2 regions of the Puerhibacterium sp. TATVAM-FAB25 genome follow, and region 2 is predicted to be linked to the other one. Evidence: riboswitches for the same ligand, from Rfam matches in the RefSeq annotation. Region 2 holds a riboswitch; the other holds the start of a gene.
The links. Region 2 has a riboswitch for FMN ahead of ribD (bifunctional diaminohydroxyphosphoribosylaminopyrimidine deaminase/5-amino-6-(5-phosphoribosylamino)uracil reductase RibD). Riboswitches for the same ligand answer to the same signal wherever they lie in the genome.

Region 1 (14,598 bases), on a different contig from region 2:
TTCCTCGGCGCCGTCGTCCTCTGCGTCGCGCGCGGCGTCGGCGAGCGGTTCTGGCCGCGGCCCACCGGGTCGGTGCGGCGGGCTCCGCTCGCGCGGCGGACCGTGGTCGGCGTCGCCGGCCGGCGCCTGCCGGTGCTCGCCGCCACGGTCGCGCTCGGGATCGTCGCCGTCGTCGTCTACGGCGTCACCAGCACCGACGACGGCCGCGCCGTCGCCAAGGAGTCGGTGCTGGGTCCGGACGGCTCGGTCGTCGAGTGGGGGCAGTCGGGCCCGTACCCGGGCTGGGTCTTCGGCATCCCGGTCGGCCTCGCCCTGGCGGTCGTCCTCGCGGCGACCGTGGCCGCCCTCCGGGTCATCACCCGTCGCCCGGCCCTGGCGGTGGTGCCGGCCGAGCAGGACGACGCCGTGCGCCGCACGAGCGCCGCCCGGCTCCTGGCCGGCGTCCAGGCCTGGACCGGTGGCGCGCTGGCGCTGATGATGCTCACCGCCGCCGTCGCGCTGCTGAGCGCCGGGCACCCGGTGGCCGCGGCCTCCTCCGCCGTCGTCGGCCTGGCGACCGGCCTCGGGTCGGTGGTGGTGGCCGTGACGGCGCTCCCCGCCCGCCCCGTCGCCGGCCGGCCCCTGCCCGAGACGGTCGGGGGCGGGGCGTGACCACGGAGCTGCGGGTCGACCTCGACGCGGCGACGCCCGTCTACGAGCAGGTCCGCGCGCAGGTGGCGGCGCTCGTGGCGGTCGGCGCGCTGCGCCCCGGCGACCGCCTGCCCGCCTCCCGCGACCTCGCCCGCGACCTGGGCGTCGCCGTCGGCACGGTCCAGCGGGCGTACCGCGAGCTCGAGGCGCAGGGCGTCGTGCGGTCGCGCCGCCGCGCGGGGACCGTGATCACCGAGGACGTGTCCGCCGCCCGGCGCGCCGCCGAGGCGGTCGCGGCCACGCTGCTCGACGACGTGCGCAGCGTCGTCCGCAAGGCCCGCGAGCTGGGGGTCGACGACGCCGAGCTGCTGACGCTCGTGCGCGGGGCGCTGGCCGAGCGGCCCTGACGCCGTCGGTGCCTCCGCCGCCGGCGTCGGGTGCCGCTAGGCCGCCGGCCGCGGCGCGGACCCGTCGAGCGCCGGCGCGTCGACGACGGGCAGCCGCCCGCCACGGATCTCCACCGGGCGCGGGGCCGGCGCGCGGCGCCGGGCACGGGCGTCGTCGACGACGGCGCGCACCAGCCCCGGCACGAAGTCGCGGCCGCGCCGCACGCACCAGGGCAGCCCGGCGAGCGCGAGCCACGCGAGCTGCGCGCCGGTCGACGGCGCCGCCGGGCCGGGCGCCATCGCGCCGAGCAGCTCCCGCGCCTCGGCGATCGCCCGGGCCCGCGTGTCAGCACGAGCGCTGGCCATGCCCCGCGCTCGTGCTGACACCAGCCCGCGCCCCACGGGCGTGTCAGCACCAGCGCCGGCCATGCCCTGCGCTGGTGCTGACAACGGGGCCTCGGCAGCCGGAGCCGCAGCCGCCGCCGGCGCCGCAGCCGCCGGGAGCTCGGGCAGCACGATCACGCCGGCCCGGTCGAGCGCCACGGCCGCCACCGCCGCCAGCGCCCGGTGCCCGGCCGGGGAGGGGTGCACCCGGTCGGCGTGCCAGGCCGCGCGCCCGGCCAGCCGCGCGGCGTCGCCCACGTCGACGACCACCACGCCGCCGCGGCCCCGTCCGTCGTCGATGCCCGGGCCCCGGTCGGTCCCGGGGGCGGCGCGCGACGCCCGCAGCGCGCCCAGCTCCGAGACCGTGCCCGGCCGCGACGCCCGCGCCACGGCGTCGACCACCGCGTTGACCGCGGCCACCCGGTCCCGCATGACCCGGCGCACCACCGGCGGCATCACCTCGAACAGCCCGATCGCGGGCAGCCGCGCCAGCACCACCGTGGCCCCGACGTCGCGCAGGGCGGTGACGGCGGTGGACAGGTCGCGCGCCACGGCGTGGGCGGAGAAGTCGGAGCGCAGCACGTCGTTGCCGCCGACGACGACGGTCGCGACGTCGGGCAGCAGCGCCAGCGCCTGCGGCAGCTGCTCGGCGACGACGTCGCGGGCGCGGGCGCCGTCGCTCGCGAGGTTGACGAAGCGGGAGGCGCCGGCCAGCTCGGCGAGCCGCCCTGCCCAGCCGATGGACGGCGGCACGGCCCGGTCCACGCAGTCGCCCACCCCGCGGGTGATCGAGTCGCCGAGGGCGACGACGACGGGCCCGTCGCCACGATCGGCTGCCGGCGCGGAGGCGCGCACGGGCCGGCCCGCGGCGCTCGCGCTGCCGCGCTCGCGCGGCAGCGCGAGCGACTCGGCGACGATCGCGACCCTCACGCCGTCAGGACACCCGCGGCGGGTGACCGGCGGGCGGCGGCGCCGCGTCGTGTCGAGGAAGGGCCGACGAAGGTTGGCCGAACAACGGCGGAACGCCGGGCCAACCGGGCCGGCGGCGCGCGGCCGCGGGGCGTCGCCCGCCGGCCCGCCGGGCGTCGTCGCCGTCAGCCGCCCCGCCGGTCGCCGTCAGCCGTGCGCGGCGGCCACCTCCACGCGCGGGCGCCGGCTGGCGGCCAGCACCCCGAGCCGCCACAGCGCCCCGGCCAGCAGCACCACCAGCCCGGCGTTGCGCAGCGCCGCGGCGACGACCATCCACGGCTCGCCGGCGAGGAATTCCCCGTACGCGACGGGGTAGAGGACCTGGGTGCCGAGCGCCACGAGCAGCATCCCGGCCGCGGGCGGCGACCACACGTGCCGCGCGCCCGGCCCGGCGAGCACCAGTGCCGCCGCGACGGGCGGGCCGATCCAGGCGATGAACTGTGGCGAGCCGACCTTGTTGAACACGATGAGGGCCAGCAGCTCCGCCGCCGCGGCGAGCAGGAGCACGTCCGCGGCGAGGTCCGGCCGGCGTCGGGCGGCCATCCACGCCAGCGCGGCCACGGCCAGCACCGCCACGGGCAGCAGGCCGTCCAGCGCGGAGGCGACCTGCCGGGCGGCGTCGCCCTGCACCTCGTAGGTGTAGATGACGTCGTTGTAGGCGATCCGCACGGTCGGGTCCCACAGCCGCGCCACGCTGAACCAGGTGGCCGCCACGGACTCGGCCTGCAGCGTCCGTGCCTCCTGCTGGCCGAACACGCTCCACGCGCGCTCGCCGGCTCCGCCGAGCAGCGCCAGGCCCACCACCGCCACGCTGACCAGCGCGCCCGGGACGACGACCTCGCGCAGCAGGTCGCGCCCGCGCCGCGCGGTCGCGGCCAGGGCGACGACGACGGCGCCCGGCGCGATCTTGATCCACGCGCCGAGCGTGGCCACCGCCGCCGCGACCGCCGGGCGGGGGCCCGCCCACAGCAGCGCGAGCACGATGATCGGGGCGACGACGCCGTCGAGCCGGCCCAGGAAGATGGGTCCCAGCGCGACGAGGAACAGCAGCCACCACCACGCGGCCACCCGCCCGCGCGGCGCCGAGCGGGCCAGCCGCCACACGGCCACGGCGTCGAGCGCGACGACGAGCGCCGTCCACACCACCTCGTAGCCCAGCGTGGAGACCGTCACGAGCGCGGGCAGCGTCACGGGGACCAGCGCGGCGGCCGGGTAGACCCAGTCGTAGTCGAGCACCGGCCACTGGCCGGTCGACAGGCCGTTGCGGGCCCACCACTCGTAGAGCGTGACGTCCCCGTAGATCTGGCCGCGCCACGACACCGCGTCCAGCACCAGCCACAGGTGCGCCAGCACGAAGCCGGCGGCGAGCGCCGGGCCGGACAGGACGGCGCGCTCCAGCGCCGCGCGCGGGCCGGCGGGCCGGGCGGCGGCGCCGGGCGTCACGGTGCGCCGGACGGTGTCGCGCTCGGTGTCGCGCTCGGTGTCGCGCTCGGTGTCGCGCTCGGTGTCGCGCGGGGGCTCGGGGGGCACGGCCACATGGTGTCAGACGCCGCTGCGGCGCTGCCGTGAGCCCGCCGAGATAGAGAGCCATCTTGCCGAGATAGAGAGGTCCGGGGCCTCTCTATCTCGGCGCGCGGCCTCTCTATCTCGGCGGCTGGAGTGAGCAGGCCGGCACAGGTTTCGGATAACCGAAACCTGTGCCAGGATCGGTGTCCACGCAGGTGACGAGGGTGCCGCTGGAGGGGGTCGCAGGTGAGCCAGGCTGCCGCGCACGAGGGTGTCGAGGCCGCGCCGGGACGGGGCGCGCCGCGGCTGCCGAAGGGCGGCCCGACGTCGGTGGCGCGCATGCGGGTCGTCGCTCTGCTCGGCCCGGCGTTCGTCGCGGCCATCGCCTACGTCGACCCCGGCAACGTGGCGGCCAACCTCACCGCCGGCGCACGGTACGGCTACCTGCTCGTGTGGGTGCTCGTGGCGGCGAACGTCATGGCCGTGCTCGTGCAGTACCTGTCCGCCAAGCTCGGCGTGGTCACCGGCCGCTCGCTGCCCGAGGTGCTGGGGGAGCGGCTGCCGCGCCCGGCACGCCTGGCGTACTGGGGGCAGGCGGAGGTGGTCGCCGCGGCCACCGACCTGGCGGAGGTCATCGGCGGCGCGATCGCGCTGTACCTGCTGTTCGGCGTGCCGCTCGTGGTCGGCGGCCTCATCACCGGCGTCGTCTCCCTGGTGCTGCTGGCGCTGCAGGCGCGCCACGGGCAGCGGGCGTTCGAGCAGGTCGTCACCGCCATGCTCGCCGTGCTCGCGATCGGCTTCTGCGCCGGCCTGCTCTTCGCGCCGCCCGACGCCGGCAGCGTGCTCGGCGGGCTCGTGCCGCGCCTGGAGGGCGCGGACTCGCTGCTGCTCGCGGCCTCGATGCTCGGCGCCACGGTGATGCCGCACGCCATCTATCTGCACTCCTCGCTGGCCCGCGACCGCGTCGCGTACGACGTCGCGCAGCGCCGCCGGCAGGGCCTGCCACCCGAGCTCGCCCGCGGCGCGTCCACCCGGCGCCTGCTGACGGCCACCCGGTGGGACGTGGTGCTCGCCCTGGTGCTGGCCGGTGGCGTCAACATCGGGATGCTGCTGCTCGCGGCGTCGGCGCTGCACGGCACGGGCGTCGCCGGCACGGACACCATCGAGGGCGCGCACGCGGCGATCACCGCCGCGCTCGGCCCGGCCGTCGGCCTGCTGTTCGGGATCGGGCTGCTGTGCTCGGGCCTGGCCTCGACGTCGGTGGGCGCCTACGCCGGCGCCGAGATCATGGCGGGCCTGCTCAATGTGCGGGTGCCGCTGCTCGGCCGGCGGCTGGTGACGCTGGTCCCGGCGGTGCTGCTGCTGGCCACAGGGCTGTCGCCCACGTGGATGCTCGTGGTGAGCCAGGTGGTGCTGAGCTTCGGGATCCCGTTCGCGATGATCCCGCTGGTGGTCCTGACCCGGCGCCGCGACCTGCTCGGGGAGCACCGCAACGCGCTCGGCACCCAGGTGCTCGCGGGGCTGGTCGCGGGCGTCATCGTGGTGCTCAACGTGACGCTGCTCGTGCTGACGTTCGCGGGCGCCTGACGCGGCGCACCGCCCCGGCGGCCGGCGCGCCGCCGTTGATACGCGGTATCGCTTGACGTGAGACGCCGTTGCGGAGAAGCATGAGAGGGACGCAGCAGCCCCTCGACGAAGCGGAGCACCGATGACCGCCGCCCGGCCCCCGATCATGCCCGGGGTCACCGCCCCCGACTACGACGTCTCCCAGCCCCTCGACGTCGACTACCTCGGCGCGTTCGCCGACGTCACGCCCGAGGAGCAGGCCCACCGGCTCGCGGTGCGCCAGTTCGTGCAGGCGGAGGTGCTGCCGGTCATCGACGGCTACTGGGAGCGCGCCGAGGTGCCGTTCGACCTCGTCAAGCGGATGGCCGACCTCGACCTCCTGCGCGACGGCGTCGACGTGCCCGGCCGCCCGCGCATCTCGCTCATGGCCGAGGGCCTGGCCAGCATGGAGATGTCCCGGGGCGACGGCTCGGTCGCCACGATCTGCGGCGTGCAGGGCGGCCTGGCGCTGCGCTCGATCGTGCTGCACGGCTCGCCCGAGCAGGTGGAGCGGTACGCCGAGCCGATGGCGCGCGGGGAGGTGCTGGGCGCGTTCGCGCTCACCGAGCCCACCCACGGGTCGGACTCGGTGTCGCTCGAGACCACGGCACGGCGCACGGTGCGCGACGGCGTCGAGGGCTACGTCATCGACGGCGAGAAGAAGTGGATCGGGTTCGGATCGTGCGGCCACATCGCCGTGGTGTGGGCCCGGCTGGTCGGCGAGGGCGGCGACGGCCAGGTGCACGGCTTCGTCGTGCCGCAGGACGCGCCCGGTTACCGCGCCACCACCATCGAGGGCAAGGCGTCGCTGCGGGCGATCTGGCAGGCGCACATCGTGCTCGACGACGTCTTCGTGCCCGCCGAAGCGGCGCTGCCGGGCGCGACGTCGTTCAGGGCGACCTCGGAGGTGCTGTTCGCCACCCGCCTCGGCGTCGCCTGGTCCGCCGTCGGGCACGCCACGGCCTGCTACGAGGCGGCCGTGCAGTACGTGGGCCAGCGCATCCAGTTCGGCCGGCCGCTGGCCGCCAGCCAGCTCGTCCAGGAGCGGCTGGCGCGGATGCTGGCCACGCTCACCCAGATGCAGCTGCTCGTGGCGCAGACGACGCGGCTGGCCGAGCGCGGCGCGCTCAGCGGCCCGCAGGCCTCGCTCGCGAAGCTCACCTGCACCCGCGGTGCGCGCGAGGTGGCGTCGACCGCCCGGGACATGCTCGGCGGCAACGGCATCCTGCTGGGCAACCGGGTGGCGCGGCACTTCGCGGACATCGAGGCGCTGCACACCTACGAGGGCACCGAGTCGATGAACGCCCTCATCGTGGGCCGCGACATCACGGGCGTCTCGGCGTTCGTCTGACCGGCGCTCCCCGACGCTCCCTCGGCACCTCCTTCGCCGCCCCTTCCTCGCCGTTCCGGGTCCCTGACGGTCCGAGACAGACCCCTCTGTCTCGGACCGTCAGGGACCCGGAACGCGTCCGTCCGCGGCCGGGTCGACAACCGGACGGGCGGCCAGGTGGGCGGCCAGCCGGTCGACGAGCTCGGCCTGCGCGCTGACGATCACCCGCCGCGCGTCGTCGGGCGCGAACCACGCGGCGCGGTCGATCTCCGGCACCTGCAGCCGCCGCCCGGAGCGCGGCGGCCACTCGATCTCGACGAGGTTGCTCCGCACGTCCGTGAGGTCGACGCCGGGTGGCGCCTCGCGCGCCCACGCGAGCACGCGCTTGCCGCTGCGCTGGCGTACCGCGCCGAGCTCGACGTCGGGCACGGGCGGCTCGGGCAGCGCGACGCCCAGCTCCTCGGCGGCCTCCCGCAGCGCGGCGCCGTGCGGGGGCTCGCCGTCCTCGAGCTCGCCCTTGGGGATGGTCCACGCGCCGGCGTCCTTGCGCGCCCAGAACGGACCGCCCATGTGGGCGAGGAGCACCTCGAAGCCGGCGCCGCCGTCCGCCGTCCCGGTCCGGCGGTACAGCAGCAGGCCCGCGCTCGTCGTCGCCACGGCGCCTCAGCTCGTGGCCGGCACTGTCGTGGTCACCATGACGGCGGCGGCGAGCGCCGCCTGCATCGCCACCTGCGCGGCCACGGCCGCCGCGACGCCGTCGGCCACCCACGCCGACGCGGCGAGCTCGTCCACCCGCGCCTCGGCGCGCCTGCGGTCCGGCTTGGCCACGAGCCGCGACACGAACCCCGAGCCCTTGAGCAGCGCGGCCAGCGCCGCCGTGCGCGGGTCGGGGGTGAGCCCGTCCACCAGCACCGCGGTCAGCCGCCGCCGCAGCGCGGCCTCGTGCGCCTGCTCCTCCGCGGGCCAGCGCGTCGTCGGGAAGATCGCGAGCACCTTGCGCTCCTCGCGGCGCAGCACGCCGCGGTCCGCCAGCGCATGCAGCAGCCGCTCGCGCGCGCCGCGCGAGAGCGGCTCGACGAGGTCCTTGGCGCGCCGCGGCTTCTCGGCGACGACGGCGAGGGCCGCGTCCAGCGCCGGGTGGCCGGTGGGGGAGGGGTCGCGCACGACGACGGTCGCCCGGGCAGCCTCCTTGGCCGGGTCGGGGGCGCGGCCGCCCGGCAGCGTGCCGACCGGTGTCCCACCGGCACCCTCACCGGCACCCTCGCCGGCACCCTCGACGGCGACGTCGACGCGCCCGGCCATGGCCAGCTCCACCAGCAGGGCGCCCCCGAGCCGGTAGTCGAGGTTGGCGAGGCCGGACTCGGCGCCCGACTCGTCGTCGTACGCGAGCAGCAGCAGGTCCTCCGCGATGAGCATGGTTCGACACTGCGCCCGGCGGCCGTGTGCGGCAAGCCCGCCAGGCCGTCTCACGTGAGTCCATAGAGCGAGACGATTGCCTGACCGTATCGTGGACGCCCCCTTGTCCACCTCGTGGCGCGGCTGCGAGGGTCGTCGCCATGACCAGCACCCGACTGCAGACCGTGCCGTACGACGCCCCCGTCGTCGGCACGGTGATGTGCCTGTCGGCGTGCCGCGACATGTGTTGTCGCTGACCCGTCGCCGCTGACGGTCCGCCGCCCCGCGCCGCGCGCCACCCCGGACCCGCCCCGGACCAGTGCCGGACCAGTGCCGGACCAGTGCCGCCGGCCGTCGCCTGCGGTCGACCCGTCGTCGTCCCGCCCGCCGCGGCGCTGTGCCCGCCCACCTCCGCGTCCGTCCACGGCCGCGCCTGCCCGGGCCGCCCTGCCTGCCGCCGCACCGCCCTACCTCGTACCGCCCCGAAGGAGCACCCATGGCCTCCGTCCTCGTCCTCGCCGGCAGCCCGTCGGCCCGGTCCCGCACCACCTCGCTGGCCGCCCACGTCGGCGACGAGCTCGCCGCCGAGGGCCACGACGTCGCGCTGCTGCACCTGCGCTCGCTGCCGGCCGAGGCGCTGCTGCACGCCGACACCTCCGACCCGCTGATCGCCGACGCCGTCGAGCAGGTCCGCGCCGCCGACGCGCTCGTCGTGGCCACCCCCGTGTACAAGGCCGCCTACTCCGGGCTGCTCAAGGTGTTCCTCGACCTGCTGCCGCAGGGCGCGCTGCGCGACAAGGTGGTGCTCCCGCTGGCCACCGGCGGCACCGTGGCGCACGTCCTGGCGCTCGACTACGCGCTGCGCCCGGTGCTCGTGTCGCTCGGCGCCGCGCACGTGACGCCCGGCCGGTTCGTGCTGGACACCCACATCGACCACACCTCGGGCGGCCCGGTGCTGCCCGACACCGGGGCGCGCGACTGCGTCGCCCGCACCACGGCGGCGTTCCGCACGGCGCTCGACGCCGTCGTGCCGGCCTACGCCTGACGCGCGTCCGCCTCGTCGCGGCACGGTCCCGACGTCTCGACGCTGCGGACCGCTGCTCCGTCCGTTCGGTGATCCGTGGGCAGATCGGCGACCCGGATCACCGATCTGCCCACGAATCACCGAACAGACCGAGGGGCGAGGCGACCGCTGGGCGCGGCGACGTCGTCCGCGTCAGCGGCCGCGACAGCCCTTGCCGTCGGCCCACTCCTGGCGCACGGCGCGCACGGGCGCCCCGCCGGCGGCGGCCTCGCGCACGACCAGCTGCAGGTACTGGTCCTGCGCGGCCTCGGCCACCTCGTACGGCGACGGCCCGCCGGCGAGCACATGGGTCGCGGTGCGGGCCAGCAGGTGGGCGATGCCGAGGTCCTCGTCGGCGAGCCGCGCCGGCCGGAACGGGTTGCGGTACGCCCACCCGCCGTCGAGCAGGTAGCCGCGCAGGAACAGCCCCTCGTGGGAGCCCGCGCCGCCGGCCGCCACCCGCTCGAGCCGCGCCACGCGCGGCTGCCCGTCGTCGCCCACGTGGCGCACGACGTCGTCGCGCAGCTCGCCGCGCTCGCCCCGCAGCAGCACGGCGGGGGAGCGGACCCACGAGCGGTACTGCACGTCGTCGAAGTCGTAGACGCCGAGCCGGTCGCCGTAGTCGAGCCAGGCGAGCGCGTGCACGGTGTCCACGGGCGCGAGGTCGGCCGGGTCGGCGTACCGGGACGGGCTCGGCAGCACCCGCCGGGCGTCGCGGCGGGCCGTGACCAGCGGCTCGGCGAAGCCGACGCCGAGCGCCCGGCGCAGCACCGACAGCCCGTGGTAGTCGTGCGCCACGGCCACGTGGGCGTCGGTCACCGTGCCCAGCCGGCCGGAGGCGGCGACCCCGAGCTGCGCCGAGACGAGCGGCTCGAGGTGGTACTGCTCGGCCACGTGCACGCACGCGCCGTCCTCCACCCGCCGGTGCAGGGCGAGCAGCTCGGGCACCGTCCCGGCCGCGGGCGTCTCGAGGAGGGCAGGCACGCCGGCGTCGGCCAGCGCGGCCACCACCTGCTGCGCGGGGCCGGCCGGCACGGTCACGACGACGACGTCGGGCGCGGGCCGCTCGCGCGACCCGGCCAGCAGCCCGTCGAGGTCGGGGTGCGCCGCGAGGCCGTGGCCGGACAGGAGCTCGCGGTCGGCGGCGTTGCGCGCGGTCACGCCCACGACGTCGAACCACTCCGGCAGCGCCGCCATGACGCGCAGCATGGTCCGGGCGCGGAAGCCCGAGCCGACGACGCCGACGCGCGCCGGGCGCGGCAGCGCGGGGTCGCGCGGGGCGCGCTCGAGGAAGAGGTCGCTCACGGGCCCGACCCTACGGAGGGGCCGCCGCGCGCGCCCGGGAGGGCCGCGTCGAGCCGCCGCGCATCAGGCCGGGCTGACCGCCGCGGCGCCGGCACGCTCGCGGGCGTTGACCCGCCGCCACACGAAGAACCCGATGAGCGTGAACACGCCGTAGAACACGTACATCGCGGCGGAGGCCCAGTACCCGGCGCTCAGCAGCAGCGGCACGCCGACCAGGTCGACCGCCACCCAGATCAGCCAGAACTCGACCCAGCCCTTGGCCATGCCGTAGGTGGCCAGCAGCGAGCCCATGAAGATCCACGCGTCGGCCCACACCGGCTCGTACGAGCCGAGCGCCCGGAACAGCGGCGTCAGCGCGAGCGTGCCGCCGACCAGCGCGGCCACGAGGCCCCCGCGCGCCGGCCACGAGGCCCAGCGCGGGTGCACGGCGGCGCCGTCGTCGGCGGGCACGGTGCCGTCCGCGCGCACCTCGAGGTTCTGCCGGCGCGTGTTCCGCCACTGCACCCAGCCGTACACGCTCACCACGATGAACATCACCTGGCGGCCGGCCTGGCCGAGCATGTCGGGCAGCGGGGAGCCGCCGAACCACGAGCCCAGGAACACCGTGAACAGCAGCACGTTGCCCACGATCCCCACGGGCCAGGCCCACACCTTGCGGCGCATGCCGCCCAGCGCGGAGGCCAGGCCGAACACGTTGCCGATCACCTCGCGCCACAGCAGCGTCTGACCGCCGACCTTGAAGGTGGCGTCGAACAGCCAGTCGATGACGTTCATCTCGATCCTCTCCTCGGGCACCGGTGCCCGGGGAGCGACGAGGGGAGGGGTCGACGGCGCCGCCACGGCCGCCTGCGGGCGGCCCGGCACGCCACGACCGGCGGCGGCGTCACCGCGCAGGCCGACGGCCGCGGGCGCGCCGCACGTGCTTCCTCCCATCCGGACTTTGACCGTCGGCCCTGGAGTTCCACCAGGTCAACCGCTCTCCCGAGGGAGGAGCGGGTCGCGGGCTGTCACCGCCGGTTCGGAGTTTCACCGACCCCGGAGCACGTCGTGCGTGTCTTGCTCAGGAACAAGGATGCCACGCCCCGCGGCTATTCCCGCGAGGCGTCTCGGCCACCGGCGTCGGGCGCCGCGCCGCTCAGGACAGCGCGTCGCGCACGGCGCGGGCGACGTCGTCGGGCCGCGTGCCCGACTCCAGCACCGCGACGACGACGCGCGCCCCGGACCCACCGGACACCGTCACCGGCAGCGGCGCCGCGGCGGCGCGCCCGTCCCGGCCGGACAGGTCCGCCGTGGCGGTGGCGCGCAGGTCGGCGAACGCCTCGTCGAGCTCGGGCCCCAGGTCCTGGTCGGGGTTGCGCAGCCAGCGGCGCAGGAACGCGTTGTGCACGGCGACGACGCCGGCGGAGAAGGCGATCGACTGGGTGGTCGAGGAGCGGTCGGGCCGCAGCGTGTCGCGTAGGTACCGCGTGAAGGCCCGCTCGTAGCGGTGGGTGGTGACCAGCTCCCGGTCGCGCAGCGCGGGCACCTGCCGCAGCAGGCGGTAGCGCGCCAGCGACGTCTCGCGCTGGCCCACGTGGTGGTCGAACACCAGCCGGGCGGCGCGGCACACCTCGATGTACGGGTCCACGGCGGAGTCCCAGGTCACGCGGCCGGTCGGCGCGTCGCCGTCCTCGCGGGCGTCCGGACCGGTCTCGGCGAGCATCAGCACCACCTGCTCGAGCAGCAGCTCGTGGTCGGCGAAGACCACGTCCTCCTTGGAGCCGTAGCGGCGGAAGAAGGTGGCGCGGCTCACCTGGGCCGCGTCGGCGATCTCCTCGACCGTGGTCTGCTCGTAGCCCTTGCGAGAGAACAGCTCGATCGCGACGTCGACGGCCTGCGCGTGCGTGTGCGACGTCCGGGCCATGCGCCCGAGGCTAGCGCGTGCGGCCCGCGGCCGGGACAGCGGGAGCCGGCTCAGCGGCGCGGCTGGTCGAACCCGGCCTCGCGGCCGCGCCGGCGGTCGCGCTGCAGCCAGCGCAGCTCGCGCACGGCGACGCCCACGGCCAGCACGCACGGCAGCCACGCCCACACGCGGCCGCGCAGGGCGGCGAAGAGGAAGACGAGGGCGACGACGGCGGCGCCGACCACGGTCGCCACGCTCTTCCAGCGGATCCCCACGGCCGCGAGCCTACGGGAGAGGAGGCCCGAGCGCGGGGGCCGGAGCACGATGGCTGGACGAGGTGGCCCGAGCGATGCGGGCCAGCGGGAGAACGGGGCGCGGGGCGCGAGTAGGGTCGCGCCGTGACCACCGAGACCGCGACCACGACCGCCCCCGTCCGGCCCGACGACGTCGTCCCCGTCGTCGACGTCTACGTCGACCCGCTGTGCCCGTTCGCCTGGATCACCTCCCGGTGGGCCCTCGAGGTGGCCGCCCAGCGGCCCGTCGAGCTGACGTTCCGGCTGATGAGCCTGTACCTGCTCAACGAGGGCCGCGACCTGCCCGCCGACTACCGCGAGCGGATCGACGGCTCGCGCGGCATCGGCCGCGTCGCCGCCGCCGTGCAGACGGACCACGGGCCCGAGGCGTTCTCCGCCTTCTACACCGCCGCCGGCACGCGCATCCACGCCGGCGGCCGCACCGACCTCGACGCCGTCGCGCGCGAGGCGCTCGCCGAGGCCGGCCTGCCCGCCGAGCTCGCGGACGCCGCGACGTCGGACGCCTACGACGCCGCCCTCGCCGCCTCCCACGAGGCCGGCATGAAGCCGGTCGGCGAGGACGTCGGCACCCCGACCCTCCACGTCGACGGCGTCGCCTTCTTCGGGCCGGTGCTGACCCGCGTCCCGCGCGGCGAGGACGCGCTGCGCGTGTTCGACGGCGCGCTGGCGCTCGCGTCGTTCCCGCACTTCTTCGAGCTGAAGCGCAGCCGCACCGAGTCGCCCGCGTTCGACTGACGCCCGCCCGGCCTGCACCGGTCCCGCCGGATCGCCACCGGGCCCGCCCGCCGCCGGGCGGGCCCGGCGCGGCCGCCGGGGCAAGATGGGCGCATGACCCTCGATCTGCGCATCTTCACGGAGCCCCAGCAGGGCGCCACGTACGACGACCTGCTCAAGGTCGCCCAGGCCACCGAGGAGCTCGGCTTCTCGGCGTTCTTCCGCTCCGACCACTACCTGACCATGGGCGGCGACGGCCTGCCCGGCCCCACCGACGCGTGGACCACGCTCGCCGGCCTCGCCCGCGAGACGAAGACCCTGCGCCTCGGCACGCTGGTCACCTCCGCGACGTTCCGCCACCCGGGCGTGCTGGCCATCCAGGTGGCGCAGGTCGACCAGATGTCCGGCGGCCGCGTCGAGCTCGGCCTCGGCGCCGGCTGGTTCGCCGAGGAGCACGCCGCCTACGGCATCCCGTTCCCCGCCAAGCGCTTCGGCCTGCTCGAGGAGCAGCTCGAGGTCGTCACCGGCCTGTGGGGCACCCCGCTGGGGGAGCGCTACTCCTTCTCCGGCGAGCACTACACGCTCACCGACTCCCCGGCCCTGCCCAAGCCGACCCAGGACCGGGTCCCGGTCATCGTGGGCGGCTCCGGCCCGAAGCGCACCCCGGCGCTCGCGGCCCGGTTCGCCACCGAGTACAACCAGGCGTTCCCGGCGTTCGGCGACATCGCGCCGCGCATCGACGTCGTCAACCAGTCGCTCAAGGAGGCCGGCCGCGACCCGGAGACGCTCACGCACTCCGCGGCGCTCGTGCTGGCCGTCGGCCGGGACGAGGCCGAGTTCGAGCGCCGCGCCGCCGCGATCGGCCGCGAGCCGGCGGAGCTGCGCGAGCACGGTGTCGCCGGCACCGTCGCCGAGGCCGTCGACCGGCTGGCCCAGGTCCGGGCGGACGGCATCGAGCGCGTCTACCTGCAGGTGCTCGACCTGCACGACCTCGACCACCTCGAGCTGGTCGCTCGCGAGGTCGCGCCCCGGCTCTGACGGGCGCACCCTCGCGAACCGCCGACGACGGCGCGGTCCTGCGGTGCGGGACCGCGCCGTCGTCGTGCCCGGGCCGG
Region 2 (14,598 bases):
AGCCGCACCCACGGGTCGTTGACCCCGAACCGCACGGCGAGGATCTCCGCCCACTCCAGCCGGCGGGTGCGCACCACGTTGCGCACGACGAGCCCCTGCGGGCTCGGGCGCGCGTGCACGCCGCCGAGGCGCCACAGGAGCCACGCCGCCGCGGCGGCGAACAGCGCGAACGACAGCCGGCTGCCCACGGCGGTGCCGAGCGGCCCGCGGGACAGGAACGCCACGAGCGCGCTGCCGCCGACGGCGACGACCCCGACGGCCCAGGCCGTGACCTGGCCCCAGCGCGGACGGAACGTCCGGTAGCGCGCGTCGTGCGTCATGCCGTCACGCTGCCACGCGCGCGACGGGCTCGACAGCGCGCCGCCCGTCAGCGCCTGTCAGCACCGGTCAGAGCCGGCTGGCCAGGATCGACGTCACGAGGATGCCGCGGGCGCCGACGTCGTAGAGGGCGTCCATGATCCGGTTCATGTCCTTGCGCGGCACGAGGACCCGCACCGCCGACCAGTCGCGGTCGTGCAGCGGCGAGACGGTCGGCGACTCGAAGCCGGGGGTGATCGCCACGGCGGCGTCGACGTGGTCGTTGCGCACGTCGAAGTCCATCAGCACGTACTCACGGGCGGTGATGACACCCTGGAGGCGGCGCGTGAGCACGCTGAGCCCGGCGGGCTCGGGCGCGTCGGCGCGGCGGATGAGCACGGCCTCGGAGCGCAGGATCGGCTCGCCGAAGACCTCCAGGCCCGCGGCGCGCAGCGTCGTGCCGGTCTCCACGACGTCGGCGATCACGTCCGCCACGCCGAGCTGCACGGAGCTCTCCACGGCGCCGTCCAGGTGGACGACGGCGGCCGGCTCGACGCCGCGCGCGGCCAGGTGGTCGCGCACGAGCGTGGTGTACGACGAGGCGACGCGGCGCCCGGCGATCCCGGCCACGTCGGCCACGGTCCCGGCGGGTGCGGCGAAGCGGAACGTGGAGCGGGCGAAGCCGAGCGGCAGGTGCTCGACGGCGTCCGCGCCGGAGTCGAGCAGCAGGTCGCGGCCGGTCACGCCCGCGTCGACCGTGCCGGAGCCGACGTAGACGGCCACGTCGCGGGGCCGCAGGAAGAAGAACTCGACGTCGTTGTCCGGGTCGGCGAGCACCAGCTCGCGCGAGTCCCGGCGCTGCTTGTAGCCGGCCTCGCGGAGCATGGCGACGGCGGGCTCGGACAGGGAGCCCTTGTTGGGCACGGCGATGCGGAGCATCAGGGAAACCTCGCTGGGGTGGAGAAGGCGGTCGGCGGGCGTGCGGCGTCGGCGCCGCTCACAGGTGGGTGTAGACGTCCTCGAGCGTGAGGCCCTTGGCCACCATGAGCACCTGCAGGTGGTAGAGCAGCTGGGAGATCTCCTCCGCCGTGCGCTCGTCGCCCTCGTGCTCGGCTGCCATCCAGACCTCGGCCGCCTCCTCGACGATCTTCTTCCCGATCGCATGGACGCCGGCGTCCAGCTCCGCGACCGTGCCGGAACCGGCGGGGCGGGTGACGGACTTCTCGGCGAGCTCGGCGAACAGGGAGTCGAAGGTCTTCACGGGCCCCAGCCTAGTGGGGCCGCCCCTGCCCTCCGGGCTGCGGTTCGTCGGTCGGGACGGAGGTCACAGCGTTCTTCTCCCGCTTGGCACACTATTAATTTCCGGACTCTGTCGTGTCAGTACCAGCGCAGGCTCGGGCGTGCGCTGGTACTGACACCCGGCGTCAGGCGAGCGTCAGGCGAGGGCGCGGAGGGTCACCGCCGTCGCGACCGCGGCCTGCGCGGCCTCGTGGCCCTTGTCCTCGCTCGAGCCCGCCAGACCGGCCCGGTCGAGCGCCTGCTGGTCGTCGTCGCAGGTGAGGACCCCGAAGCCGACCGGCACGCCGGTGCGCACGCTGACGTCGGTGAGGCCCGTGGTGGCGGCCGAGCAGACGTAGTCGAAGTGCGGCGTGCCGCCCCGGATCACGACGCCGAGGGCGACGACGGCGTCCGCGCCGGCCGCTGCGGCGCGCGCGGCCGCCACGGGCAGCTCGAAGGAGCCGGGGACGCGCAGCTCCTGCCACTCCCCCACCCCGGCCTCCCGCAGCGCACGCCGGGCGCCGTCGAGCAGCCCGTCCATGACGCGCTCGTGCCAGCTCGCCGCGACGACGACGACCCGCAGGCCCGCGCCGTCCGCCGTGATCGTCGGCGCTCCTGCACCGCTCATGCGCTCTCCTCCTCGAACGTCGGCGCCGGCCGTCCGTCGGCCGGCGCGGCGAGGGCCAGCCGGTGGCCCATCGCAGTCTTCTTGGTCAGCAGGTACCGGTGGTTGTGGGCGCTCAGCCCCACCTCGAGGGGCGCGGTGCCGGCGACGTCGACGCCGGCCTGCCGCAGTCCCTGCACCTTGTCCGGGTTGTTGGTCAGCAGGGTCACGCGCCCGAGGCCGAGCGCCCGCAGGACGGCCGCCGCCGCGCCGTACTCGCGCGCGTCGACCGGCAGGCCCAGGTGGACGTTCGCCGCGACGGTGTCCAGCCCCGCGTCCTGCAGCGCGTAGGCGGCGACCTTGGCCGCCAGCCCGATCCCCCGGCCCTCGTGGCCGCCGAGGTAGACGACGGCGCCGCCGCGCTCGGCGACCAGGCCGAGGGCGGCGTCCAGCTGGGGCCCGCAGTCGCAGCGCAGCGAGCCCAGCGCGTCGCCGGTGAGGCACTCGGAGTGCACGCGCACCAGCGGCGCGTGGGCGTCGGCCTCGGCCCGCGCGGCGGCGAGCCCGCGCGGTGCCGCCGCCACCAGGGCCACGTGCTCCGCGCCCGTGCGACGGTCGCGGAACGCATGCAGCCGGAAGGTGCCGTGCCGGGTGGGCAGGGCCGCCTCGGCGACCGGCTCGACGCGGTCGGCGTCCACCGGACCGGCGTCCGCCGCGGCCGTCTCCCCCGCCGCCGCGAGCGGGTCGTGCTCGCGGCGCCACGCGACGAGCTCCGCGACGGTGATCAGCACGAGGCCCTCCGCCGCGGCGAGCCGCCGGGCGTCGTCCAGGCGCAGCATGTCGCCGTCGTCGTGCACGAGCTCGGCGATGAGGCCGACCTCGCCCCGGCCGGCGAGCCGGACCAGGTCCACGGCCGCCTCGGTGTGGCCGGTGCGCTCCAGGACGCCGCCGGGCCGGGCCCGCAGGGGCAGCACGTGCCCGGGCCGGATCAGGTCGCCCGGGGTGGCGGCCGGGTCGGCGAGCACCCGCAGGGTGCGGGCGCGGTCCGCCGCGCTGATCCCGGTGCTCACGCCCGCGGCGGCGTCGACCGTCACCGTGTACGCGGTGCGGTACGAGTCCTCGTTGTTCACGACCATCAGCGGCAGGTCGAGCGCGTCGGCGCGGGCCGCGGGCATCGGCGCGCAGAGGTAGCCGGAGCTGTGCCGGACCACCCACGCGACCGTCGCGGCGTCGACGTCCTGCGCGGCGACGACGACGTCCACCTCGTTCTCGCGCGACGCGTCGTCCGCCACGAGCACCGGGCGCCCGGCGCCTAGGGCGGCGAGGGCCTGCTCCACGGCGCTCATCGGGCCACCTCCGCCGCGTCCACCACCGCGTCCACCGCCGCGTCGTCCGGGGCGGCGCCCGTCGCCCCCGCCACCGCCCCGTGGGCGAGCAGCCGCTCGACGTACTTGGCGAGCACGTCCACCTCCACGTTCACGGCGTCGCCGGGCTGCAGGGCACCGAGCGTCGTGCGCGCGAGCGTGGTGGGCACGAGGCACACGGTGAACGTCTCGCCACCGGCCGCGCCGGCCGCGCCGGCCGCGTCGACCGGGCCGAGCGCGGCCACGGTGAGCGAGACGCCGTCGAGCGTGACCGAGCCCTTCGTGGCGACGTACGGGGCCAGCGCCGCGGGCAGGGCGAACGTCAGCTCGTCCCAGCGCGGGCCCGGCCGGCGGGCCAGCAGCGTGGCGGTGCCGTCGACGTGGCCCTGCACGACGTGGCCGCCCAGCCGCCCGCCGGCGGGCAGGGCGCGCTCGAGGTTGACGGCGGAGCCGGGCCGCAGCGCGCCCAGGCTGGTGCGCCGCAGCGTCTCGGGCATGACGTCGACCGCGAACGCCCCGTGCTCGTCCACGCCGGTGACGGTGAGGCACACGCCGGCGACGGCGATCGAGTCGCCCGGGTGCGCGTCGCGGCTCGCGACGTCGGCCTCGACGACCAGGACGGCGTCGACGGCCGTGGCGTCGGGGTGGGTGAGGGACCGGACGCGGCCGGTCTCCTCGACGATGCCGGTGAACATTCAGCTGTCTCCTTCGGTGGGGGCGGCGGCCGGGGGCGGGGCGGGGTCGCGGCGCGCGACGAGCAGGACGTCGTCGCCGAGCCGCTCGACGCGGGCGGTGCGCAGCCGCGGCGCGGCGGCGAGGGTGGTCACGCCGAGGTCGCCGACGGCCGCGGGGCCGGCGCCGAGGACGACGGGCGCGAGGTAGGCGTGCAGCTCGTCCACGGCGCCGGCGGCCAGCAGGGCGGCGGCGAAGGCGGGACCGCCCTCGACGAGGAGGTGGCGCACCTCGTGCGCCGCGGCGGCGGCGAGCAGGTCGGCGACCGCGTGGCTGCGCACGTGCACCAGCGGGCCGCCCGGGCCGCGCAGCCGCGCGCCGCCGGGCACGTCGCGGCGCCCGACGACGAGCCGCAGCGGCTGGTGCTCGGCGAGCGACCCGTCGGGGCGGCGGGCGGTGAGCGCCGGGTCGTCGGCGAGCACCGTGCCGGTCGTCACGGCGACGGCGTCGACCTCCGCGCGCACCGCGTGGGCGTGCGCTCGGGCCTGCGGGCCGGTGATCCACCGGCTCGTGCCGTCGGCCGCGGCCACGCGCCCGTCGAGGCTGGTCGCGGTCTTGAGCGTGACGTACGGCGTGCCGCGCCCGGCCGCGGTGGCCCACACGCGCAGCAGCTCGCCGGCCTCGGCGGCGCGCACGCCGCCGGTCACGCGCACGCCGCGGGCGCGCAGGACCGCGGCGCCGCCGGCCGCGGCCGGGTTCGGGTCGTCGAGGGCGTGCACCACGTGCGCCACGCCCGCCTCGGCCAGGGCGTGCGCGCACGGGCCCGTGCGGCCGGTGTGCGCGCAGGGCTCCAGGGTGACGACGGCGGTCGCGCCGCGGACGTCGTGGCCGCGCGCGGCGGCGTCCGCCAGGGCGGCGACCTCCGCGTGCGGCGTGCCGGCGCCGCGGTGGTAGCCCTCCCCGAGCACGCGGGCGGGCGCACCGTCGGGCGCACCGCCGGGCACACCGTCGGGCGCCGCGCCGGCGAGCAGGACGCAGCCGACGCGGGGGTTGGGGCCGTGGGCGGGGCCGCGGCGGGCCAGCTCGAGGGCGCGGTCCATCGCCGCGGGGACGTCGAGCGACGTCGGCGGGGCTGTCGGCGGGGCTGTCGGCGGGGTGCCGGTCACGGGGTCCTTCCGGAGCGTCGGTGCTCCGGGGGTACGGCGACGGCGGACGCCCGGGGCGCGCGGCAGCCCGAGGGCCCCGCGTGCGGGCGTACGACGACGTCACGGCGCGCACGGGTGCGCGCGCCGCGCATGCTTCCTCCCATCCGGACTTTCACCGTCGGCCCTGGAGTTCCACCAGGTCAACCGCTCGCCCTTGCGGGTCTGCGGGTCGCGGGCTGTCACCGCCGGTGCGGAATCTCACCGCCCCCGGAGCATGCTTCGTGCTCCCGAGATCCTGCCTCGCCCGCCGGGGCGAGGGCAAACCGGCACCTCGGACGGGTGCCGGCGTGCGGGGCGGGCGCCCCGCACGCCGGCACACCGCCAGCCGAGTCCGTCAGTGGACGTGCGCGGCGGCGAGGTCCCGCAGGGCGGCGATCTCGTCGGGGACGTTCTCGGCGCCGTAGACGGCGGAGCCGGCCACGAAGACGTCGGCGCCGGCGTCGGCGGCCCGCTCGATCGTGGCGCGCGAGATGCCGCCGTCGACCTGGATCCACACGTCCTGGCCGGAGGCGCCGACCGCCTCGCGCGTGCGGCGGATCTTGGGCAGCGTGCCCTCGATGAACGACTGCCCGCCGAAGCCGGGCTCGACGGTCATCACGAGGATCATGTCGAACTCGGGCAGCAGGTCGAGGTACGGCTCGATCGGCGTCGCGGGGCGCAGCGCGAGGCCGGCGCGCACGCCGCGGCCGCGCAGCTCGCGGGCCAGGCGGACCGGCGCCGTGGCGGCCTCCGCGTGGAAGGTGACCGACGCGGCACCGGCCTCGGCGAAGCCCGGTGCCCAGCGGTCCGGGTCCTCGATCATGAGGTGCGCGTCGATCGGCACGGGCGACACCTGAGCGATCCGCTCGAACACCGGCAGCCCCAGGGTGAGGTTCGGCACGAAGTGGTTGTCCATGACGTCCACGTGCGCGTAGTCCGCGGTGGCGATGGCGCCGAGGTCGCGCTCGAGGTTGACGAAGTCGGCGGACAGGATGCTGGGGGCGATGCGAGCGGGCATGGCCCCAGGGTAGGGCGTGCGTGCCGCCCGCTCAGGCCGTCCGGCGCAGCAGGCTCAGGTGCATCGCGTCCGTGCCGTGCACGTGCGGCCACAGCTGTACGTCGGTCCGGTCGGCCAGCGGCACCTCGCGGCCCGTGGCCGCCCCGACGGCGGCGCGCGCGTCGAGGCGCTCGACGTCGTCGCGGCGGCGCAGCACGTCGTCGACCACCAGCCGGGTCTCGGCCAGGTGCGGCGAGCACGTGACGTAGGCCACCACCCCGCCGACGCGGACGGCGTCGAGCGCCGAGGCGAGCAGCTCGCGCTGCAGCGTGGTCAGGTGCGCCAGGTCGGCGGGCGTGCGGCGCCACCGGGACTCCGGGCGTCGGCGCAGCGCGCCGAGGCCGGTGCACGGCGCGTCCACCATCACGCGGTCGAACCCACCCGGCTCGAGCGCGCCGAGGTCGCGCCCGTCGCCGGTGCGCACGTCCTCGACCACGCCGTCGGGCACGGCCCGCAGCGCCTGGCGCACCAGGCGGGCGCGGTGCGGTGCCACCTCGTTCGCCACGAGACGCGCGCCGCGCTGCGCGGCGAGGGCGGCCAGCAGCGCGGCCTTCCCGCCCGGGCCCGCGCACAGGTCCAGCCAGCGGGCGTCGGGCCCGTCCAGCGGCGCCGCCGCCAGCGCCAGCGCCACGAGCTGGGAGCCCTCGTCCTGGACGCCGGCGCGGCCGTCGGCCACGGCGGGCACCGCGAGGGGGTCGCCGGACTCCAGGACGAACGCCGTCGGCGACCACCGGCCCGCTGCCAGCCGCACGCCGCCGGACGCGTCCGCGGTCAGCTCGTCCGGCGCGACGAGCCCGGGCCGGGCCACGAGCGTCACGCGGGGCGCGGCGTTGTCCGCCGCGAGGAGGTCGTCCGTCTCGCCCACGTCGCGGCCGTCGCCGGCCAGCGCCTCGCGCAGGGCGCGCACGATCCACGCGGGGTGCGAGCCGACGGCGGCGCTGGCCGCGACCGGGTCGGGCGCCTCGGCCCGCAGCAGGTCGAGCCAGCCGTCCAGGTCGGTGGCCGCCACCCGGCGCAGGACGGCGTTGACCATCTGCGCCGGCCCGGCGCCGACACGGGCGCGCGCCAGGCCCACGGTCTCGGAGACCGCGGCGTGCTGCGGCACGCGCATGCCGAGCAGCTGGTGGGCGCCGAGGCGCAGCACGTCGAGCAGCGGCGGGTCGAGCCGCTCCAGCGGGCGGTCGACGCAGCGGGCGAGCACGGCGTCGTACCGGCCGCGCAGGCGCAGGGTGCCGTACGCCAGCTCGGTGGCGAAGGCGGCGTCACGACCGGTGATGCGCCGCTCGCGCAGCAGCGGCGGCAGCACCAGGTTGGCGTAGGCGTCCGAGCCGTCCACCTCGCGCAGCACGTCGAACGCGGCCGTGCGGGCCGGGTCCGTGCCGCGCCGCCGCTCGGACGGGGCCTGGCTCGTGCGGCCGCGCTCGCCGCGGGCGCGCGCGGCACCGCGCTGCCGGCCGCGGGCGTCGCGCCGCTCGTCGCCGCCGTCCCGCCGGCCGTCGCGCGCGCTCATCGGGCGGCCCCCAGCACGGTGCCCTCGGCGGGCCGGGCGCCGCGCGCCCAGTCGGCTGCCGCCATGGGCCGCTTGCCGACCGGCTGCACGTCCCCGAGCTGCACGGCGTGGGTGACGGTGCCCACGAGCACCTCCTTCTTCCCGGCGCGCAGTGCCCCCGGCGCGAGGTCCGTGACGTCGGGGCGCGGGGTGACCGGGCCGAGCCCGAGGCGCGGGGCCTGCCCGTCGTCCGCCGGCAGGGTGGTCCAGGCGCCCGGCGCGGGCGTGCACCCGCGCACGAGCCGGTCCACCGCCAGCGCCGGTGCACGGAAGTCGACGAAGGCGTCCGCGGTGGTGAGCTTCGGGGCGACCGAGACGCCGTCGGCCGGCTGCGGCTGCGGGAGCGCGCTGCCGTCCTCGAGGGCGTCGAGGCTGGCCACGAGCAGGCCGGCGCCGGCCTGGGCCAGCCGGTCGAGCAGGTCGCCGGCCGTGTCCCGCGCCCGGACCGTCTCCGTGAGCGTGCCGAGCACCGGGCCGGTGTCCATGCCCTCGTCCAGCAGGAACGTCGTGGCGCCGGTGACCTCGTCGCCGGCGATGACGGCGCGCTGCACGGGCGCGGCGCCGCGCCAGGCCGGCAGCACGGAGAAGTGGAGGTTGACCCAGCCGTGGCGCGGTACCGCGAGCACGTCCGGCCGCAGCAGGTGGCCGTAGGCGACGACGGGAGCGGCGTCGACGTCGAGCTCGCGCAGCCGGGCGAGGAACTCCTCGCCGCGGGGCGGGTCGGTGAGGACCGGGATGCCCGCCTCCTGTGCGGCGAGGCGCACCGGGCTCGGCACGAGCCGGCGGCCGCGGCCCGCGGGGGCGTCGGCGCGGGTGAGCACGGCGACCACCTCGTGGCGCGAGGCGACCAGCGCCTGCAACGACGGGACGGCGGCCTGCGGGGTTCCGGCGAAGAGGAGGCGCACCCGCCGATTCTACGGACGCTTCCTGCTGTGGCTTCCGCGGCGCCGGGCGGGTACGGTCACCCCCGGTGGGTGCCGACGCCGCGACGCCGGCCCGTCCGCGGACCGTCGCCGCAGGCCACGGGCCACCGCGGCACGCACCCGCCGGCCGCAGCGACCACCCGCCGACCACGAGCCCCAGGACCGACCGTGCCGACCCGAGCCCGCCACCGCCGCGCCGCCGCCACCGCGCCCCGCCGCGCCGTCGTCGTGCTGCTCGCCGCGGCACTGCTGCCTGCCGCCGCGCTGCCGGCCGCCGCGACGTCCCCGACCGCGACGTCCCCGACCGCGAGGTCGACCGCGACGTCCGCGGCCCCCACGGGCCTGACGGCGACGGCACACGACGTGCCGCACGGCCCCGTCGCAATCCCCGACCCGACGCGGTCCGGCTCGCTCGAGGCTCCCCCGACCCGCTCCCCGCAGCCGGCCGTGACGCCGGCCGGCACCCTGGTCGTGGTCAACAAGCAGCGGCCTCTCGAGCCGCTCGACTACGCCCCGCGCCACCTGCGGACGGTGGCCGGCACCGACGTCGAGCTGCGCCAGGACGCAGCGGCGGCGGCCGAGCGGCTGCTGGCGGACGCCGCGCGCGCCGGCGTGCCGCTCCTGCCGCGCAGCGGGTTCCGATCGTACGAGACGCAGGTCGACACGTACGCCCACTGGGCCGACGTGCTCGGTCCGGACGTGGCCGACACGCAGTCGGCGCGGCCGGGCCACTCCGAGCACCAGACGGGCCTGGCGCTGGACGTGCTCGCCGGCGACGGGACGTGCCGGGAGTTCGGGTGCTTCGGCGACACCCCGCAGGCCGCCTGGCTGGCCGAGCACGCGCCCGCCTACGGCTTCGTGGTGCGCTACCAGGAGGGTCAGGAGGCCGTCACCGGGTACACGGCCGAGCCGTGGCACCTGCGCTACGTCGGGACCCGCACGGCCGCCGACCTGACCGCGTCCGAGGCGCGCAGCCTCGAGGAGTACCTCGGCCTGCCGGCCGCGCCCTCCTACTGACCGCGCCCTCCTACCGGCCGCGCCCTCCTACCGGCCGCCCACCTACCGGCCGCGCCCGGCCCCGTCCTCGGCTCCCCTGGGGGTCCTGGCGTCGGGGGTGCCTCCGGGGACCCCGTCGCGGTCCACCGGCACCCCCAGCGCGCGCAGGTCCGCGCGCAGCCGCGCCGTCGTCGTGAAGCGCAGCGCGTGGAAGCCGACGGCCGCGGCCGCCTCGACGTTGGCCGGCGTGTCGTCGACGAACACCGCCCGGGCGGGGTCGACGTCGAACGTCGCGGCGAGGTGGTGGTAGATCGCCGGGTCGGGCTTGGCCAGGCGGACCCGGCCTGACACGACCACCCCGTCCATCAGCCCGATCGCCGGGGCGGCCTGCGCGGCGTGGTGGAACGTCTCGGCCCACCAGTTCGTCAGCCCGAGCAGCCGCAGGCCGCGCTCCTTGAGCTCGGCGACGAGCTCCGCCGACCCCGCCACCGGCCCGCCCAGCGTCCCCGCGTAGTTCTCCACGTACGCGTCGAGCATCGGCAGGTGCTGCGGCGCGGTGGCCGCCACCGCCGCGCGACCCTCGGCGTACGGGCGGCCGGCATCCTGGGCGTGGTTGAACGTGACGAAGTCGAAGTCGGCGAAGAACGCCTCCACGGCCGCCGGGTCGTGGTCGGCGTACGCGCCCCGCGGGTCCCAGTGCACGAGCACGTTGCCGAAGTCGTAGACGACGGTGTCGATCATGGCGGGCTGGCCGGTCACAGCATCTCCGGGGGGTCGAGCTGCACGCGCACGCTGCCGGGCTCGCGCCGGGCGGACCGGACGGCGAGCGAGGCGCGCAGCTGCTGGGCGAGGGCGAGGCCGTCGCGCGCGGGCACGCGCACGACGACGCGGACGGGGGCGGCGTCGAAGAGGCTGCCGTCGCCCACGACGTCGCGGGGGTCGGGCTCGGTCTCCACCGGCCCCAGGACGGTCTCGGGCCCGGCGAGCGGCACCCGGTCGACGACCGCCATGACGCCGGCGCGGTCCCCGGTGACCGCGGCGACGCGCACCGCCGGGGGCAGCGCGAGCTCCACGCGCTCGGCCAGCTCGCGGTCGGCGAAGCCGCCGGGGTCGAACCGGACGAGCGCACCGGTCGGGCCGGGCGCACCGTCGCCCACGAGCAGCACCTGACCGCCCGCGGCCGCCGGGCGCACGAGGTGCGCGGCGGCGAGCCAGCGGTGCAGCGCGCGCGTCGCGCTCGCCAGGCCGACGCCGGCCGTGGCGACCGCGGCGTCGAGCAGCAGCGCCGCGGCGTACCCGCCCTCGGCGACCGGCTCGGCCCCGGGGGTGGCCACGACCACCGCGGGCGTGCCGGGCACCGCGCCCAGCACGCCGCCCGGGGCGGTCGAGGTGGACAGGCGCACCGGGACGCCGGGGAACGCGCGCCCGAGCTCCTCGGCGGTGCGCTCGCTGCCCACGCGCACGGCGCGCAGGCCGGCGTTGCCGCACTCGTCGCACCGCCACCCGCCGGCCAGGCGGCCGCACCAGCGGCACTGCGGCGCCGACGACGCGCCGCCCAGCGCCAGCGGGCCGTGGCACGCCCCGCACCGCGCCGGCGTGCGGCAGCGCGAGCATGCCACCACGGGCAGGTAGCCCGTGCGCGGCACCTGCACCAGCACCGGGCCGTGGGCCAGCGCGTCGCGGGCCGCGCGCCACGCGGTGGTGGGCACGCGCGCCGCCGCCCCCGGGCCCTCCTTCGCGAGCTCCACGGACGTCAGCGCCCGCACGCGCGGGGCGCGGGCGCGCACGACGTCGCGCGGCGCCGCGACCTCGCGGGCCCAGCCCTGCGCGAGCAGCGCCTGCGCCTCGACCGTGCGGCCCGGCGAGCCGAGCAGGAACGCGGCACCCTCGAGGTCGCTGCGCAGCGCCAGGACGTCCCGGGCGTGCGGGTACGGCGCGTGCGGCTCGGCGTGGGTGTCCTCGCCGTCGTCCCAGAGCACGACCAGGCCGAGGTCGGCCACCGGGGCGAACGCGGCCGCCCGCGTGCCCACGACGACGCGCGCCAGGCCGTGCCGCGCGGCGAGGAACGCCCGGTACCGCGGCGCGGGGCCGTCGTCGGCGAGCAGCCGCACGTGGTCGGCCACGCCCGCGGCGTCGAGGGCGGCGCCGACCCGCTCGGCGTCCCGGGCGTCGGGCACGACGACGAGCGCCCCGCGGCCCGCGGCCACGGCGCTGCGGGCGGCCGCGGCCACCGCGGCCGCCCAGTGCGGCACGCGCGGCGGCGCGCCGTCGTCCGCGGCGGGGGCCAGGCCCGGCAGCGGGGTCCACACGGCCTTGGGGGCCTCGCCGGCCTGCACGTGGCCGAGGAAGGCCTCCCCGCCGCGGTACGGGGACCACAGGTGGGTCCACGCGGCCGGCAGCGGCCCCGGGGACGCCGGCAGCGCCGGCGGGGCGCCCTGCTCGGCCGGGGCTCCGACGCCGGCGTCGTCGGGGGTGCCGGCGTCGTCGGGGGTGCCGGCGTCGTCGGGGGTGCCGGCGTCGTCCGCACCGGCCGCGGCGCCGGGGGCACCGCCGGCGACCTGCGCCAGCACCTCCTTCTCGACGCGGGCGTGACGCGGTGGCACCGCCAGCCGCAGCACGTCGGACAGCGTGCCGGCCCACCGGTCGGCCACGGCCCGCGCCAGCCGCAGCACCTGCGGCGCCAGGACCGGGTCGCCGGAGACGACGCGACGCAGCGGCACGAGGCGTCCCGCGTGGTCGGAGGCGTCGGCGCGGTCGACGACGTACCCGTCGACCTCCTGGGGCCCGAACCGCGCGCGCACGCGGGCGCCGGGCACGGCGTGCTGCGCCATGGACGCCGGCACGAGGTAGTCGTACTCGCGGTCCAGGTGGGCGGGCTGCAGGTCGAGCACCACGCGGGCGACCGGCCGCTCGGTGGCCATCTCCTGCGCCCCGAGCGGCGCGCGGCGCCGCGCGCCGCGCCCGCGGGACGGGGACGGGACGGCGTCGAGCCCCAGCAGCGTGGGCTGCTCCGGGGTCTCGACGTCGCTCACGGGGACCATCTCACCACGCGACGCCCACAGCCCCGGCGCGGGCCCGCGGGCCTGGTCCGCACGACGGGCCGGACGACGGGCGGGCTCAGGGCGGGGGTCAGACGGCGGCGCGCAGCGCGTCGACGCGGTCCGTGCGCTCCCACGTGAACTCGGGCAGCTCGCGCCCGAAGTGCCCGTAGGCCGACGTCTTGGAGTAGATCGGCCGCAGCAGGTCGAGGTCGCGGATGATCGCCGCCGGGCGCAGGTCGAACACGGTGTCGATCGCGCCGATGATGCGCTCCACCGGGACGGTCTCCGTGCCGAAGGTCTCGACGTACAGGCCCACGGGGTGCGCCCGGCCGATCGCGTACGCGACCTGCACCTCGCACCGGCGCGCGAGGCCGGCGGCGACGACGTTCTTGGCCACCCAGCGCATCGCGTAGGCCGCGGAGCGGTCCACCTTCGACGGGTCCTTGCCGGAGAACGCGCCGCCGCCGTGGCGCGACATGCCGCCGTAGGTGTCGACGATGATCTTGCGGCCCGTCAGGCCGGCGTCGCCCTGCGGGCCGCCGACGACGAACTTGCCCGTGGGGTTGACGTACAGGTGGGCGCCGGCCGACTCGAGGTCGACCGTGGCGAGCACCGGCGCCACGACCCGCTCGGCGATCGCGCGGTGCAGCTTGTCCTGGGCGACGTCCCCGTCGTGCTGGGTCGACACGACGACCGTGTCGACGCGCACCGGCCGGTCGCCGTCGTACGCGATGGTCACCTGCGTCTTGCCGTCGGGGCGCAGGCCGGGCACCTCCCCCGTCTTGCGCACCTGGGCGAGACGCTCGGCCAGGCGGTGCGACAGCCAGATCGGCAGCGGCATGAGCTGCGGGGTGTCGTCGCAGGCGTAGCCGAACATCAGGCCCTGGTCGCCCGCGCCCTGCGCGTCGAGCGGGTCGACGTCGGAGGCGTCGTCGCGCTGCTCGGCCGACTTGTCGACGCCCTGGGCGATGTCGGGCGACTGCTGGCCGATCGAGACCGACACGCCGCACGAGTCGCCGTCGAAGCCGATCGCCGAGGAGGTGTAGCCGATGCCGCGCACGACGTCGCGCACGATCTGCGGGATCTCCACGTAGGCGTCGGTCGTCACCTCGCCGGCGACGTGCACCAGGCCGGTGGTCACCATGGTCTCCACGGCGACGCGCGAGCGCGGGTCCTGCTCGAGCAGGGAGTCCAGGATCGCGTCCGAGATCTGGTCGCAGACCTTGTCCGGGTGCCCCTCGGTGACGGACTCGGACGTGAACAGACGCAGGGCATCGGTCATGGCGCACCACCCTAAGGGCTCGACGGGGCGCGCGCCCCCCTCCGGGACCACACGCGTCTCAGAACACGAGACATTCTCGCATGACGGACAGGCGACACCGGACGTGCGGCAGGCGCCGACGGGCCGCGGCGCAGGCCGGCCGATCGGCTCAGGCAAGCAGCTTGGCGACCGCGTCCCAGAGCGCGTCGGCGACCTCGCGCTTGGTGCCGGCGGCCTCGGCGACGGTCTCGCCGGCGCCGTCGAGCAGCGTCACGGCGTTGTCCGCCGTGCCGAAGCCGCGCCCCCCGCCGACGGCGTTGACCGCGAGCAGGTCCGCGCCCTTGCGCCGCGCCTTGGCGCGGCCGTGGTGCA

Region 1: another riboswitch for FMN. It lies ahead of pnuC (nicotinamide riboside transporter PnuC); the one in region 2 lies ahead of ribD (bifunctional diaminohydroxyphosphoribosylaminopyrimidine deaminase/5-amino-6-(5-phosphoribosylamino)uracil reductase RibD).

Annotation. Positions count from the first base shown of each region.
Region 1 covers NZ_JAXUAK010000004.1:102,600-117,197, forward strand. The annotation lists gene U5M74_RS05850 (hypothetical protein) at 1-651, shown strand, start outside; gene U5M74_RS05855 (GntR family transcriptional regulator) at 648-1,037, shown strand; gene U5M74_RS05860 (GDSL-type esterase/lipase family protein) at 1,074-2,330, opposite strand; gene U5M74_RS05865 (glycosyltransferase 87 family protein) at 2,517-3,899, opposite strand; gene U5M74_RS05870 (Nramp family divalent metal transporter) at 4,215-5,462, shown strand; gene U5M74_RS05875 (acyl-CoA dehydrogenase family protein) at 5,584-6,831, shown strand; gene U5M74_RS05880 (NUDIX domain-containing protein) at 6,931-7,467, opposite strand; gene U5M74_RS05885 (GOLPH3/VPS74 family protein) at 7,474-8,226, opposite strand; gene ssuE (NADPH-dependent FMN reductase) at 8,702-9,250, shown strand; gene U5M74_RS05895 (Gfo/Idh/MocA family oxidoreductase) at 9,422-10,573, opposite strand; gene pnuC (nicotinamide riboside transporter PnuC) at 10,637-11,347, opposite strand; FMN riboswitch at 11,489-11,621, opposite strand; gene U5M74_RS05905 (TetR/AcrR family transcriptional regulator) at 11,709-12,476, opposite strand; gene U5M74_RS05910 (hypothetical protein) at 12,527-12,730, opposite strand; gene U5M74_RS05915 (disulfide bond formation protein DsbA) at 12,854-13,504, shown strand; gene U5M74_RS05920 (LLM class F420-dependent oxidoreductase) at 13,598-14,521, shown strand.
Region 2 covers NZ_JAXUAK010000001.1:200,795-215,392, forward strand. The annotation lists gene U5M74_RS00935 (PH domain-containing protein) at 1-320, opposite strand, end outside; gene hisG (ATP phosphoribosyltransferase) at 388-1,236, opposite strand; gene U5M74_RS00945 (phosphoribosyl-ATP diphosphatase) at 1,295-1,558, opposite strand; gene ribH (6,7-dimethyl-8-ribityllumazine synthase) at 1,733-2,203, opposite strand; gene ribB (3,4-dihydroxy-2-butanone-4-phosphate synthase) at 2,200-3,525, opposite strand; gene U5M74_RS00960 (riboflavin synthase) at 3,522-4,238, opposite strand; gene ribD (bifunctional diaminohydroxyphosphoribosylaminopyrimidine deaminase/5-amino-6-(5-phosphoribosylamino)uracil reductase RibD) at 4,239-5,315, opposite strand; FMN riboswitch at 5,507-5,640, opposite strand; gene rpe (ribulose-phosphate 3-epimerase) at 5,755-6,417, opposite strand; gene U5M74_RS00975 (RsmB/NOP family class I SAM-dependent RNA methyltransferase) at 6,449-7,966, opposite strand; gene fmt (methionyl-tRNA formyltransferase) at 7,963-8,910, opposite strand; gene U5M74_RS00985 (D-alanyl-D-alanine carboxypeptidase family protein) at 9,097-9,945, shown strand; gene U5M74_RS00990 (HAD family hydrolase) at 9,988-10,683, opposite strand; gene U5M74_RS00995 (primosomal protein N') at 10,680-12,965, opposite strand; gene metK (methionine adenosyltransferase) at 13,054-14,247, opposite strand; gene coaBC (bifunctional phosphopantothenoylcysteine decarboxylase/phosphopantothenate--cysteine ligase CoaBC) at 14,396-14,598, opposite strand, start outside.